DNA from 2 places in the Paenibacillus sp. FSL M8-0228 genome. Region 2 is predicted to be linked to the other one. Evidence: riboswitches for the same ligand, from Rfam matches in the RefSeq annotation. Region 2 holds a riboswitch; the other holds the start of a gene.

Region 1 (8,033 bases), 940 kb from region 2:
ACAGCCAAATTGCTAATTGTGACCGTTCTGCCTTCACCCGCCTGAGCGGACGCCACCATCATAACCTCAATCGGCTCGTCTATAGAAGAAAACTGGATGTTAGTGCGAAGCATGCGGTACTCCTCCGAAACGGAAGACTGAGCATGTAGGGATGTAACGAGCTGATTATTGATTAATCGCGGCATATTGCCCTTCACCTACCTGTTTAGGAGTTGTAGTGGAGCTGTCAGAGCGTTTATCTTCTTTTTTCATTTTCGTAATCAGGGCTAGGGTAGGCAGACCGAGTTCTATTTCAATATCCTCTTCATTCTTAAATGTATCATCCAGTACCTCCAGCAGAAACGCCAAGCCTATTCCCAACAATAAAGAGGTGGCAAAAGCAATAAATATCTGTATAGTGGCATTACTGTTCACGGGAACTGCTGGATCATTCAGACTGGCTTCGCTTAGGATGGTGACATTGTCCATTTTCATGATAGAGGGGATTTGCCGTTTGAATACTTTGGCTACCGCATTGACGGTTTTCACAGCCTTCGTATACGATAAATCGCGGATTGTTACATCCATAACCTGTGAATCACCTGCGGTGTTCACTCTTAATTTTTGCGCCAATGCTGACGGAGTGACCTTAAGATCGGGGAAGCTGGCGACCACCTGATCCATAATCGCCGAGGAGATCATAATTTGCTTATAGGAGTTCGTTAAGGCTATATTCGTTTGAACTACACTGTAATCGACGACACCTGCACGATCCGGTCGTGGCGTCTGGTTGATAATGAGCTTTGCGGTAGCTTCATAAATCTGCGGGGTAAAATACATATTTTTTATGCCCACTACAGTACATACTAGCAGTACGATGCTACCAATCAACCACATTCTTTTACGGATCAAACGGATGTACTCTTTCAACTGCACAAGACCAGTCCTCCCTGATTGACTTGTTTTCGATGCAATAACGCTTGTACTGATCCTCTGCATAACGGGGAAAAGAACGGTGCATGACCCTCTAATCTATAGTAAAATGTTGTATAATAGCGCATAGAAGGTCTAGCCAGCGAATAAGCACAAAATGCTCATCATCGGTGGCCTCTTAGGGTATATAAACGAAGACATCAGTGAAAACTATTAAATAAAGATACGTTATGTAACTTACATAACTAATTTATGATACAAAACGTATCTTGTCAAGCGTAAACTTGCTTTTTTACCTTTCTTAACCTTGCCTTCAGGAGGAAAAACGGATGAATTATGGCACCCGCATCGCTGAATTACGAGAACATAAGGGATTAAAACAAGAGGAACTAGCACAATCCCTCGGAATTACGCGGGCAGCTCTTTCTCACTATGAAAAAAATAGGCGCAAGCCAGATTTCGAGATCCTGACCAAGCTCGCTGATATTTTCGGGGTAACGATTGACTACTTGGTGGGACGTACGAGCCATCCGGCGGCAATATTGGATTCAGATGTGAGGGAATTTGTGGACCAGCTTGAACTGTCCGATGAGGATATTCTGCAACGTTTCAACCTGACCATTGATGGACGCACCTTGTCTGAGGAAGAAGCCAAACGTTTTATTGCATTTGTCCGAATGGAACGAATGATGGAATAAAGAAAGCGGCCGACTGCTTCACGTCTCGCTCAAGTAAGACCAGCCGTTGGAATTTACACGCGCTTGTCCTTCCGGTATGTGGTTCCATCCGCGTCGCTTTCTAGCCATTCTGGCATCGTGAACCCACATTGGAGCAAAATGTCCCGGATGTCCAAGTGGATGGCAGCTTTGCCTGCTTTCTGTACGTTGTTTTGAAAAAGAGGGTTGTTCCCCCCTAATTCTGTCTCCTTGTTCATTCAGCACTAACCTCACTTTATTATTCTTGGTCACCGGAAAGAAATTTCCCACAAACCTTGTATGTATAGTCGTGAACAAAACTATTATATATGAATACACACCTGCAATGTTGTCGTCTTATGACGAGAATAAAAAAGGATTTTCTTATTTTTTTCTTCATTATACGTAAAGTATTGGCAAATCAGAACGATTTTCCAACAAAAAAGAACCTGTCAGGTCCTATTTTCTCCTGATAGGTTCTTTTTTGTTTTATTTCGAAATGATGTTAGGTATTCGAACTCTAAGGTCCTATATGCATTCCGATCTGATTAAGCGGCCTCGGCTGCCTGGGAAACCTGAGTACCTCCGGTCGCTCGGACTTTGTAGACATAGTGGCTTCCGGCTTTTACCGTGCGGTCTGTATACGTGCTTCCCGCTACTTGCGAGGCAATCACCTGATAGGCCCCGTCGGTTCCGTCAGCACGCAGCACATCATAGGAAGATACGCCTTCTGCCTGAAGCCAATTAATCTCTACCGCCCCATCCTGAACAGAGGCAGCCTTCACCCCTGTTGGAGCTGAAGCTGCGGTCTGATCTGTACTTTTTAATTCCAAAATATATTGTACCGCTTCGCCAGGGCCCAGCTTTTCTTCAAAATCAAGGGCAGGAGAAGCCTTGAGCCCTGATATGGAACGCTGTGCCTGACTGTAAGTGGAACCCGCTCCAAAACGTTCACCCGTGTACAAACCGGCATTCGGCATTGTCACCCGTACACGAACGGTCTGCGTGGTGGATTCGAAATTCACTAGATTTACCAGCAATTTGTTTGAAGTAGCGCCGCTACCTGCCAGCGGTTTAAGCTTGGACGTATCCACCGCACGCACATACACCATTTTATCCTTGGTATCCTCTGGATTCAGCACTGTATAAGTCAGAGGTTTCCCATGGGTGGCATAGGCTAGACTCAAGCGTCTCATGATCTTAACACGAGTGTCCTGTCCCTGCCCGAACGGATAAATTTCTGTGTTGGCCGGGTTATGACTTTGCAGATCGAAGCCTGTTTTAAACAGCGTATAATCTTTATAAAAAGCAGCGTGCTGGATAAACATATCGGCAAACCCAATTTGTGAACGCATAATCCGGTCGAATGCGGCTGCTTGTGGCTGACTAGCCCCGTAATCTGGATTATCTCGATGCGTATCATTGGTACCGAACTCCGTGTTCAGCATCTTCTTCGCCAGTCCGTCGCTCGAACCGCCGAAGGTTTTCAAATTTTGAATGAAGCTGCCTCCGCCCTCTTCATTATACGATTCACCATAGGCGTGTCCGTTAGTCAGGTCGGTGACTTCCTCCAGCTGTTTACGTTGTGCCGGGTCCCGTTCCCATCCATCTGGGTCACCGCATTTTTGCGTACCACTGGTTTGATTTTTGCACGCCTTGGTAGAGTACGTTGGCCAATAGGCCCAGCCGGGTGCTACGGTTTTGAGATGCGGTGCCAATTGCTTGCCTTCTGTATTCAACCACTTGGCCACAGCCAGATTTACCGCCTTGGAGCGATTAAATAATCCAGGTTCGTTATCTACTTCATAATATTGAAGGTAAGAACCGTATTTTTTTACATAATCGCGCAACTTTTGCTTGGCCGTCTCTGGCAGAGAACCATCTTTTTGCAGCTTAATATCACCTGTATATAAATACAAAGCAGACGATTGCATATTATACTGCTTTAACGTTTGATAGTAATCATCCACGTCTGTACATGCCTTACCCACATTACTGGCACAGGTGACCCTCATGACGTTGCCACTATAAGCAATGCCCAGCCATTTGAGAACGTATGGTAAATGCTTAACTGCACCCTGATCATAATAAAATTCTTTATTGTTCACATTTGTTCCGGTCAGTATATATTTACCGTGTACCGGTTCGGTCGCAGGTGAAGCTAACGTCTCCAAGCTCAAGTCATCCCAAGTCCACCACACATTTTTATCTTCTGCAGAGGAGCAGTATAGGCAGCGCGCTGTCTTTAGCTTGAGTACGTTAACACCGCTTTGCAATTGCTCTTTGGGTATATACAACTCGTAGTTGTTTTTGAAATTATAAGTACTCCCAGTACCGGATACCCCGGCAATCTGAATAATACCGGACAGCTGATGATTTGAAAATACAGCCATTTGCGGGACTGCTTTGCCCGCATCCAAAATCCGAACACGGAATATCATACCATTGGGAGGTATCTGGTTCAGCTTATACTGGAGTGTCAGTTCAGGGTTCGTGGACGCATTCAAACCGGGAGGAATATCTCCACTGCTGAGCAATACCGGAACTGTTGTACTCTCTTCTGCTACCGACAACGCTGACATTGCTCCTTTAGCAGATGATTCGGTAGAGGCAGCTGCTGTAGAAATGTCGATATTATCCCTGCCGACCACACCTTTGAATTCCGCTGAAGAGTCATCCCTCTGCCCCAGCTTCCATACTGGACTGGCAGCTGCTACTTTATCCGTCTGCAATTCTGCGCTTCTTGAAGGCGTGTATATAAACCAAGCGATCATCGCTATAGCTACGATCGCTAGTAGTCCAGATAAAACTCCTGTATACCTATGGGATAACCATTTTTTTATCATATGATCGACCCTCTCTCCTCAAATTTTTGGACCGGGAAAGAGTATTAATCAAGGAAGAAACAAAGCGTTTCCGGGAATCACCGCTTTCGCTTCATGCTGACTTTCCCACATTAGACGTGCCATCGCGTCGCCTTTTTCATCATAGTATTCTACTTTTAAATCTACCATTTTGCCTGCTTCCAAAGTCATACTGCCTTTACGCTCTGTCCAGCTTTGTTTGAACCAGCTGTCAATCACCAACTTGCCGTCTACCCATACACGGATACCATCATCGGATATCGTGGTGAACGTATAGGTCTCGCTATATTGCGGTTTGATTTTACCCGTCCAGCGAACCGAGAACTGATCGGCATTCACCTTAGGGTCAGCTGCATTGGCACGCCAGTTGTAGTCCAGCTTGCTATCTGTACGGATCAAAACAGGACTTCCATTCAAATTCATATTGTTAAAATATTCGCCACGCAACCCGTTCACATATACCACATCAGGAACAGAAGGAGGAGTCGGAGCTGGGGGAACGATCACTACTGGCGGAGCCGGGATAGGCTCACTTTGTCCCTCGTCCGGTAAGGTCGGTATATCTGTCCCAGGTGGTTGAATCGTTTCCAATCCATTCTTCACATCATCCCGCGTCAAACTCCTCGAATCATTCATATAATCCTGAATTTGATTTGTTGTGTTATTCTCAGTCAGCATCTTGCCCCAAGTCATGGAATATACCCATTTAGGTTGAGCCTGCAACACCTCAGAACTAGGCATCTCACCGTGCTCCCCAATGGCAATCGGCTTATTCCGTGCCAGCCCAAGCAGACCTTCGTAATGACTTTGCTTAAAATCATTGTTGTAGATATCTACTGCCAAGATGTCCACTCTGTCATCCCCCGGGTATTTCGGGGTGTACGGGACAGTATACGAATTGGGCGCATTCGGACTCCATACCCACAGCAGATTGTTCAATTGATGTGTGTTGGTAAAACGGTCGTACATGATATTCCATAGCTGATTGAAATTATTTTTGTTTCCCCACCAGAACCAGTCGCCATTCATCTCGTGGTAAGGTCTCCACAAAACCGGAACCCCTGCATCACGAAGCTGCTTTAACGATACAGCGACCTTATCCAGATCGGCAATGAGGAGGTTATACTGCGTAGTACCTGGGGTCACGTATTTGTTGAACTCTGTCTGACTTACTTTCGCCTGTACATTGGCCCAAGTCAGTGGCCTACCTGGTAGCGCTTCATGAAAAGTCATCGTCACAATACCACCGGATCTGTCCCAACGGATAGCACTATCGACGACATTTTTACGTTGCGCTGCTTCTGTAGCGTCAGATTGACCAGAGATAGCTCCCATCTCATAGCCGTGTACACCTACATATGCCTGACTGATTTTTTGGACCTTGTTACTTAATTCATCCGGACTTTCCAAATAATCATGCTGACCGGTGACTATTTTTTTCCCTGAGATGTTGAGTAAATAATTGTATAGTTCACGGGCCTGAATAGAAGCGTCCGAATTAACAGGTTGTAATGAAGCGGCATTCGCCACAGACAGAGAATCACCAAAACCGACGGGCAACAATGAAAAAAGTATAACAACGGGGAGTACATGACGTATCAGTCGATACAGAGGAATAAAATTGAATCTCACTTTCGCTCTTCCTTTCGGTAGCCAGGCTGCCATCCTTGTGGAAGGCCCTTTAGCTTTGCGTACCTGCCTTTCGACAGGGCTGCGTTTATCGTTGGAAGGAGTTTGGATTCCTTCTTACCCTAAGTATCGACTTTATTTTACCAAAATTTAATAGGTCATGTTCATGAATTTACAGGTTTTCGCCCAAATTCGACAGTTTGGGCCATGAATTTTCATGAATTTGTCTTTTTTTCGTTTTCACGAAAATAATTATGAGATAAATTGGTGACGGGAAATTTCATTCCAATCCATACAAAAGCGGACAATATCCTCTTCAACCAATTCAGAGCCAGTCTGCACCTCAATAAAATCCACATCGGTCACAGCCAAAATGCTATGCTTCGTCCCTTCAGGAATGCGGACTACATCACCAGCCTTTACTTTGTGTAGCTTCTCATTCAAAATAATTTCCGCTTCACCGCTAATAATGGTCCAGATTTCACTCCGTTTGAAATGAAGCTGGTAGCTGATATTTTTGCCTTTTCGTACGCGGATTCGTTTGGTCAATACCTCGTTACCCTCGTCATATTTGACATAATCCACAACCCGATACTGCCCCCAACGACGTTCTTCATACATTGGACGCTGATCATGAGCCTTGAGCACTTCTTTAATACGAGGACTTTCTGCCTTATTGGTCACAAGAATGCCATCCGGGCTAGCGGCTACAATCAGATCATTCGTTCCAATGATCGCCACAGGAATGTCCAACTCGTTAATAAGACTCGTATTGACGCAATCCTCCGTTACTACACCTCTGCCCACTTGTTGATTAGACATTTCTTCTGTGAGCGTATTCCAAGTACCTAAATCCTTCCAAAAACCATCATACGGAAGAACTACAATGTCCTTTTCCTTCTCGACTACTTCATAGTCAAAACTGATTTTTTCCAGAGATGCGTATTGCTTTTGCATTTCTTCATAATTCAGCGGCAATCCCTTGGATGCCAAGATATCCAGCAAATAACTTAATTTGAACGCAAAAACCCCGCAGTTCCATAGAGCATTGCGTTCAATCAGACGCTCCGCCTGCTCCCGGTCGGGTTTCTCTTGAAAATGGCTCACTTCGCGGTAGCCAGTGCTACCTTGGGTGGCATCGTTTTTCGGAATAATGTAACCATATTTCTCTGAAGGATAGGAAGGGACAACCCCGATTAATGCAAGCTTGCCTTCACTCTCCTGAAGCGTATGTTCCAGTTGGGCTACGGAGGCGAAGAAAGCATCCTCAACATAAGGATCTACAGGCAATATAGCTACAATTTCATCAGGTGAAACACCCGCAATGGAATATAAATAAGTCGCTGTCAGCGCAATCGCAGGAAAGGTGTCTCTGCGTTCTGGCTCAACAATGATACGCGTATTCGGCCCAACCTGACTCTGGATCATTTCGACCTGTGCTCTCCCTGTCGCAATAAACGAGGATTCTGATAATCCGTTGTCTCCCAATTGTCTCCATACCCGCTGTACCATGGATTCCGAAGTCCCCTCCGGGCTCTCCAGTACCTTCAAAAATTGTTTGGAACGGGAATCGTTGGACAAAGGCCATAATCTTTTACCGGAACCACCAGACAAAAGTACGAGCTTCATAACTCTCCACTTCCTCTCTATAATGTATGGGTGATCGGATGGGGCAGGGTTGAGTAGTCCGCTACGGGCTGGATTTGATCTTACGATCGCTGTTGGACCGGGATTCATTCGATTATATAAAATCGTATATAGGTTTGAATCCCGGTACAAAGGCGAACGCTATCGCTTCTCCAGATTCAAATCCACCCCTGCGCTACTCAAAAATGCATCATGCCGATCATATCGTTTATTGCAAAAGGCGCGACCGGACATTATTAAGTCCGGTCAGCCTGTAAAAATCTCACGCCTTCGGCAACAGCAATGG
Region 2 (8,033 bases):
CGCGCCCCAAGGCTCGCACTGCTTACCGCGATACAATGGCTGTTCCCATAGTGGATCAACGTTGTACCCTCTGCTTTTCATTTCGTCCATAATGAGCCTATGATAGCGCACCAGCAGCATCGGATGATAGTCGAACACATAATTCACCGTGGCGTGTGGCTTGCCCCACCCATTCCCGCGCAGGGCACAGCACTCACGATGTTGCCCCAGCAGTTGCGGACGGGGTAACTTGTCGATTAAATGTTCATGCCAAAGCCTCATGCTTCCACAACCCTATCTGTCGCTTTTTCTGTTCTAATGGATTAGCATACGGATACCTGTCAGCACAATGCCGATCAGGAAGCCTGTAACTGCGCCGTTAATACGTATCCACTGCAAATCCTGTCCCAATTTGTCCTCCATCAGTGCAATCAGGGATTTGTTATCCATTTTGTCTACATTTTCACGCACCAAGTTACCAATTCGACTATGGTTGGCTTCCACCAGTCCAGTAATACCTTCCACAATTCGCACATTGATCTTGTCCAGCAGCTCGGTATTCCCTTTTAAATCAGCCAGCATCCGATCCAATAGCGGTAAAATATAGGTCTGCACATAGCTTCCGTCTTCCATGTAGTCCAATAAGCGTATACGCAGTTCTTCCATTTTGCCCAGCACTGACGCATCGCCTTCCCAGGCTTCAACAAGGCTATCCTTCCAGCCGTTCAATCCTTCCTGAACCGTATCTTTCGTCGCCAATCGGGTCACCTGTGTTCTTAGACCATCCAGCACGGCCTGACGGCGCGGGTGCTCTTCCCTTTGCAGTTCTGCTACCTGATCCAGCAGGAAATGACGAATCATTTCACCCATACGCTCTTCGTTCAGATAGCCGAGGAATGCGTTCAAAGCAAACTGCATCAGTCCGCTCACCTGCAAACCGCTGACAGCCTGCATACCTAAGGTACCCAGCGTATAGCCCGTTTCGGGTCGCAAAAGCCAGGACTCGGCTTGTTCCAGCGTGTAATCCAGCGCGCGGCGATCATAGCCCTTCTCGCTGGTCTGAAGAGCAAGCGCCTCCAGCAGCGGTCCGGCGTCAAAGTCAGTCACCTGCCGCTTGAGCTCTGCCACGATGACCGGAGCCAATTCCGCGAGCGGGAGCGACTGGACGAGCCGCTTGGCAAGAACATCTATGGATGCCGCCGCCTCCGGCGTGCGCAAACCTTTTTCCACACCACCCAGCACCAAATCGGCCAAACGAATATCTGCAATTTTAGATGCGATGCTGTCTTTGTTTAGCAAGTTATTTTCCACCGTACTCACCAAGGCATTTGTGAGCTTGTCCCTATTTTTAGGAAGCAGCGCGGTATGTGGTATCGGAATGCCTAGCGGATGACGGAACAAAGCAGTGACAGCGAACCAGTCCGCCAGTCCCCCTACAAGTCCTGCCTCAAAAGCTCCGGCTAACAAACGAGCCCAGCCATATTGCTGGAAGGGCAATGTGGCTGCAAAGCCTGCCCCTAGAATAACAAGCGACCAAGCCGCTGCGGTTTTCGTATTTTTGGGTTTTCCCATCCTGTAATCCTCCAAACTGACTGTCGAGTAAGTAAAGCACTATACCTGTATTACCCATCATATCATTGCCCGTGTCATTTCCAAAGTTGAAAGCACTCTTGATGAAACGCGTAAGGCCACTTTTTGCGTAATTTTTTATGCATATATCTCTCTTTTTTACATTCATGTTCGTGAACTAAATCACAACACTAGGCCCAAAATCTCATTTTTAATAATAAGCCTTACGAACCATTTTATCAGAACCAAGTCCTAAATTTCTTAAACCGAAAGGAGAAGTGAAGGGAAAAGTTGAATGGGCATGTAAGATATCTTTTTCAGCACTAATTCTATCTTTGACCCCAGAAAGGATTTGAATCCATGATGACCTCAGAATTCTTTCAACAATATTCGACCTTTTATACGGACGATCAGGTTAGATGTCCATAAGAGCGAGGCTTCTATAAAACTTACAAACATATTTTGATATATAGACATATTTCATGTGATAAAATAAACTTTTATATATAGTAAATCATGTTTAATCAGCCATTATATATTGGTTAAATCAAACCAAGATAAGCTAGATAAAATTGCTTCTTTGTAAAGGAATTGAATATGACAACAGACCAAAAAAACAACGAGGGCCTCTGGAACGGCGAACCTGTCGTAATTGTGCGCACTCCCTCCGCTTTTGCCAAGCAATCCCTTTTATATATTCAGGAATTAGGCTACTTCCAAAAAACTTCTGCTTTTACGGTGGAAAGAAAAGAACTCGCCTCTTTTTTGCTTGTTTTTACGTTGTCTGGTAAGGGAGAATTACTATACCGGGACAAGAAATATATTTTAAAGCCTCATGATTTGTTTTTTATTAATTGTGAGGAGTATGTGCAATATAGCACCTCCGGTCATGAAGCCTGGGAGTTTATCAGCTTATACCTGTACGGCAACCTGATCGGAAACTTTTACGAACAATTTGCCAAGCATAATAAACCGGTAATATCCATGCATAATCCGTATATTATATTGGACAAACTGCATGCTCTGATTTGTGGGCAGTCTGACAGAAGTCTTTCCGCTGAACTGCTAACGTCCAGGCTCATTGGTGAAATACTGATGTGCATCTTGCAGCATCCCTATGATCACCAGCATGTGAATGCTGAAACCCTCAGCGAAGTACGTCGGGTACAGCAATATTTGGATCAGTCCTACTGTGAGCGAATAACACTGGACTCGCTGGCAGATATGTTTGAATTAAACAAGTTTAATCTGGCTAAAAATTTCAAAAAGCAGATCGGTTTCTCTCCGATTGATTATCTCATTAATGTCCGTATCACGGCCGCTCAAAGCTGGCTTAAAACCAGTGACATGTCCATTGTGGATATCGCAAGGTACGTAGGTATTCCCAATACGAGCCATTTTATTAACCTGTTCAAGGAGCATGTAGGAGAAACACCTCATTCCTTCCGCAAAAAGTGGGGGAACCGTTCCAAGCTGTAAATGAGAGGTTACATGAAACCAGTTTGATAGATGATAGACGCACAAGCTATTCAAGTTAATGGCAAAGCTGTCGAAAGGCAGTGACGCAAAACTATAGGGCCTTCCTATCCGGATGGCAGCCAGCTACCAGATGAACGAGCTTTTTATTATGCCCTTTTTTACATAGATCCACCACAATTTGCTATGCCTATCTCGAAAAAAGCCCTGATCGCTATGATCAGGGCTTTTTTTTCTATTGGGATAGTCATGTCAGCCTAGCATGCTGAATATACTAATTTCGAACGAAGCATTGCCATATTACGATGAATAGGAGAATCACTTGGAGCATGAGAACAAAAATAAATGTAATGATCATTGCCTTATTGCTCATTGTCCAAAGCTTTTTCAACGCAACACTGGCTTACGCAGATGCTCCAGCCCCAGAACTGCCGCAGAGTGCTGTATCCGATCCTACACATACCGTTACGGATGCTGTATACGGTGTCCCAAACCTTGAACCTCCCAGGGAGATTCCTTCAAACACGCCCCCCTTCGTTCAAGGAGCAGTCAGTTCAAAATCTCAACATGATGCAACTCCGCAGAGCATACTAACGAAGTTGAGCCTGACCGACGAATCAGGGCATGTCATTGATGCAGTATATAGTCCCGACAGCCAATTCGACATCGGATCAGCCATCCAACTAGGCTATGAATGGGAGCTTCCTGACAATACCTATAAGTCAGGAGACACTTTCACCTTTCACTTACCAGAACAGTTTGTCATCTACACTGATATCTCATCTCCGTTAGTCACTACCGACGGAACCGTGGGATACTTCACAGTAGATCGTCAGGGCAAGGTGATCATGACCTTTAACCCATATGTAGAGACTCATTCCAATGTCAGCGGCAAACTGCAAATCAAAACCGAGTTTACAAAAGAAATAGTGAAAGGTAGTACAGAGGTCATCATTGCGATTCCGATCAAAGGCGGGGTGCAAACGGTCATCGTGAATGTAAAGCCCCAGTCAGGGCCGACCCTAAGCAAACAAGGGAAACTAGCTGGCACAAATCAGATCGACTGGACCATTGATGTGAACAAACAGCTAAACACCGTAAAGCATGCCTTCATCACCGATCCAATTCCTTTAGGACTGGAACTCAGAAGAGACTCTATCCGGCTCTATCATCTCCAAGTCAATATCGACGGATCGACCGTTGTTCGAGACCTAGTAAATGCGAGTGAATATGCCATTGAAGCAGATCAAGCCGGGACAGGGTTTGTGATTCGTTTTCAAGACGATAGCATGAACACGGCCTACCAGATTCAATATTCCACGCGCATTACTGGCGACGAAACTCGTTTTTCCAACACAGCAACGCTTTCAGGAGATGCGATAGAGAACGTTGCTGCTACCGGTACTGTTCAGGTAGAACGTGGTGAGTTTTTGTCCAAAAAGGTTGAAAAATATGATCATGCCACACAAACACTCTCGTGGGCCATACGATACAACTTCGGCGAGACAAAAATCCCCGAAGCCAAAGCTCTTTTAATTGATCATTTCAACAAAACTCAAGAATTGCTACCCGGTTCCTTGAAAGTATTTAAAGGAAACACGCTGGAGGAACTCCCATCGTGGGCGTATACTGTCATCCCAGTTGATTATCCGGACCGCAACGGCTTCAAACTTCAATTTAACTTCGACGTAGATTCAGCCTATACCATCCGATACCAGACTCAAGCCAGAGGCCGTGTCTATGAAAATGGAAAAGTTATAAACATCATAACCTCAGATGGAATCCAGAAGATCGTATCGACAGAAATCACAAGCGGAGTTATGACTAAAATGTATGACACACCCAATTACAACACCAAAATCATACCTTGGGTGATTACCATTAATACAGACTTATACACCATGAAAAATATTGTCATTCACGATGTGTTTCCAAACGGGGGCTTGGCCTTGTTGCCGGACACCCTGAAAATTCAAACTGTTGACGGAACAACGGAGCTACGTGCCCCCACGGATTATGAGCTGATTCCGCTATCACAGGACTATAAACAAGGATTTACGCTCAAATTTCATAAAACCATTCATAAAGCTTATACGATCAAGTATTCAACCACCTATAACAATGACTGGAAAACGGATACGACGAAGCCTGAGTTTCGTAATAAATCCATTATAGAATACCAGTTTGAAGACGGAGAAACATCATCGCATGCCGTGGAGTGCCCGATCTGGCCGGACTTTATGACACAACGAAACGGTGCCAAGCAAGGAAGCTATAATGCGACCTCCAAGCTCATTACCTGGGACATTAAAGCCAACTACAATCGCAAGATCCTAAACCACGCGGAAGTGAGAGACCCCTTGCTGCAAGGTCAGAAGTTACTGCCCGGCTCCGTGAAAGTACACGATATGACCTTGCTGGGATGGTGGGATGGCGTACAAAAAGGGGCTGAAATCCCGGCAGATCAATACACCATTATCCCTCCCTCCGAGCAAAATGGGAATGAATTGCGTATCCAGTTCAAGGAGCAGATACAGACTCCCTACTGGATTACCTTTCAAACTTCATTGGAAGGAGAACTGATTGACAAGGAAATTCATAATCAAGCCCTTCTACTGGATGGACAAAAAACAGTCTCCAAATGGGCAGCGCAAGTCACGGTACCTCATGGTGGAGAATATGTATCTAAAGTCGGTACACAAAATGGAAATAAGATCGACTGGAGCATCCGCATCAATGAAGGACAGTCACATGTATCCAACGCTAAAATTATAGATCAGCCTAGCAGCAATCAAATCTTAATCGAGGATTCCTTTCATTTGTACTCTACAATCATCGCTGCCAACGGAAATACCACCAAGGGCACCGAGTTGATTAGAAACCAAGATTACAAGCTGTATATCAAAACAGATGCTCAAGGCCAGCAAACTTTTGAACTTGCTTTTGCCAAGGATATTTCCTCTGCTTTTATTCTTGAATACCAATCATTCATTCATGCTGAGGACAAAGCCAAAGTGAGTAATAAGGTTGCCTTTGAGGGGGATCGCTTGACGACAGAGATACGGGAAACCAGCCAGGAAATCATTGTACGAACGTCTTCCGGCTCCGGTTCCGGCGGGGGTGTGACCGAAAGTCTTGAGTTGACCAAGGTAGACCAGGATATGCCTGAGAAGGTACTGCCTGGCGCACAGTTTGCACTCTATGATAAAGGTCAAAAAAGAGCCCCTCTCATTCAGACCACCAATCAGGAAGGCAAAATCATCTTTTCCTCCTTGCTTCATGACGATTACATCTTGGAGGAATTGGCAGCACCGGAGGGCTATAAAATCACCGAGAGCAAGCTTGAGATCAAAATAGACGCAACACTGCGACAAAGCTCTGGTGTAAAAAAGATTGTGATCACCAACCGTAAAGAAAAGAAAAACGAACCAGGAACGCCTACTCATCCAGACCCGTCACCCCCGTCTGGAGGCTCAGGTAAGAAACATGACAGAGATCCGGAAATACCCGATACTCCGTCTGTAACCGTTCCTCCGTCATTGCCAATGTCTCCGGAGGACATAGCCCTTCTACAGGAGGAACCTGCACCTATACCGCCGGAGCCGCCAGCCGTCATGCCTCATCAAGATCCTTCTCCTCCGGTGGATTCGAAAGACGATCCCAAACCTAAGATCCGTGTCAAGGTTCCCGGGAAAGAGCCAGAAGAGCCAGAGGATCCACCTGCGGTACATCAGTTGCCCCAAACAGGTGAAAGCAGCCCCGTTCCGTTCTATTTGACAGGCATAGCGTTGGTTATGTGGGGCGTATTGTTGAAATTCACACGGACGAACAAAAAATAAAATGGATCACCTGCCCTGATCTCTCGCCTCATTCCATTTCCGATTGGAATGAGCCGGGAATGGGGCATTTTTCAAAAAAATATGTATAATCCGTACTTTGCTTAGGGGAGGCGAGATTGCTGAGTCTGCGTAAACTTTCCTACGTATTTATTTTGTTAGGCTTACTTTTTATTTTGTTTCCTAAAGCGACGGAATGGAATGAGGATCGGGAACAAAGCAAGCTATTAAAAGCAGCAGAACTACCATCAGGAAAAAGCGATGCGCTATGGCCCCCCAGTCTTACGGACAGCTATGCTCGCTTGTCCACTACTCTTACGGAAGTCCCGGCTCGTGAAGCACGACAAAATACTTCCACACCCCCTGTTACCATTGGAAGCGCTAATGAACAAACTCCCATAGCCACTATTAGTATAAGTCGTATTGCTTTAAAGCTCCCTGTATTGGAAGGCGCAACGAGGATAAATATGAGACACGCGGCTGTACATATGCCGGAAACGGGGACGCTGGGACAGGCGGGGAATGCCGCCATTGCTGCTCATCGAGCCCGCACCTCTGGACGTTTATTTAATCGTCTAAATGAATTGAAGATCGGGGATAAGATTGTTGTTAACACTCGGGGTAACCAATATGTATATAGCGTTTATAGCCTGAAGATGGTCGATCCTACGGACGTGTCTGTTCTGAAAAGCTTCAAAAAACAAAAGCTGCTCACCCTGATTACATGTGACCCTCTCATAAATCCCACCCATCGTCTCATTGTTCAGGCCAAACTAAGCACCTAAAGCCATTAAAGCGCCTATTTTTATGAGTAAAAATAAATCAGGCGGGCCATTCCTGTTCATTTACAGAAATACACCCGCCAATGTTCACATTACGATTCAGTTGGATTCTTGGCAATCAACTTGAAATCATCAAAGTGGAATCCTGGTGCAACCACACAGGTTACCAGTACGGGCTCATCCCCAAGCGGACGTGCCGTTTGCCATACTGCTCCTGGGACGAGTGCTTGTGGATGCTGTCCTGCCTCCACATCTGCACCAACAATAATCACAGTTTCTTCACCAGGCTCTTCTCCGCTTCCACCCAATTTCAACTCTACAGGGCTTCCGCTATGATATAACCACAGCTCATCAGAATGGACCACGTGCCACTCGGAGAACTCGCCCGGAT

The links. A riboswitch is a leader RNA that binds a small molecule or an ion and turns the genes downstream of it on or off. The one in region 2 is predicted to bind cyclic di-GMP.
Region 1: linked by a shared signal. The riboswitch ahead of MKY98_RS06305 (glycosyl hydrolase) and the one ahead of MKY98_RS02005 (collagen binding domain-containing protein) in region 2 are both predicted to bind cyclic di-GMP.

Annotation. Positions count from the first base shown of each region.
Region 1 covers NZ_JBBOXA010000001.1:1,383,483-1,391,515, reverse strand. Annotated here, with positions in the region: gene MKY98_RS06330 (CpsD/CapB family tyrosine-protein kinase) at 1-185, opposite strand, end outside; gene MKY98_RS06325 (YveK family protein) at 166-915, opposite strand; gene MKY98_RS06320 (helix-turn-helix domain-containing protein) at 1,242-1,610, shown strand; gene MKY98_RS06315 (hypothetical protein) at 1,664-1,846, opposite strand; gene MKY98_RS06310 (hypothetical protein) at 2,156-4,453, opposite strand; gene MKY98_RS06305 (glycosyl hydrolase) at 4,502-6,103, opposite strand; cyclic di-GMP riboswitch class I at 6,117-6,197, opposite strand; gene MKY98_RS06300 (sugar phosphate nucleotidyltransferase) at 6,353-7,729, opposite strand; gene MKY98_RS06295 (hypothetical protein) at 7,984-8,033, opposite strand, start outside.
Region 2 covers NZ_JBBOXA010000001.1:444,815-452,847, reverse strand. Annotated here, with positions in the region: gene MKY98_RS02020 (TIGR02328 family protein) at 1-261, opposite strand, end outside; gene MKY98_RS02015 (DUF445 domain-containing protein) at 295-1,551, opposite strand; gene MKY98_RS02010 (AraC family transcriptional regulator) at 2,146-3,027, shown strand; cyclic di-GMP riboswitch class I at 3,078-3,158, shown strand; gene MKY98_RS02005 (collagen binding domain-containing protein) at 3,354-6,863, shown strand; gene MKY98_RS02000 (class D sortase) at 6,980-7,645, shown strand; gene MKY98_RS01995 (cupin domain-containing protein) at 7,735-8,033, opposite strand, start outside.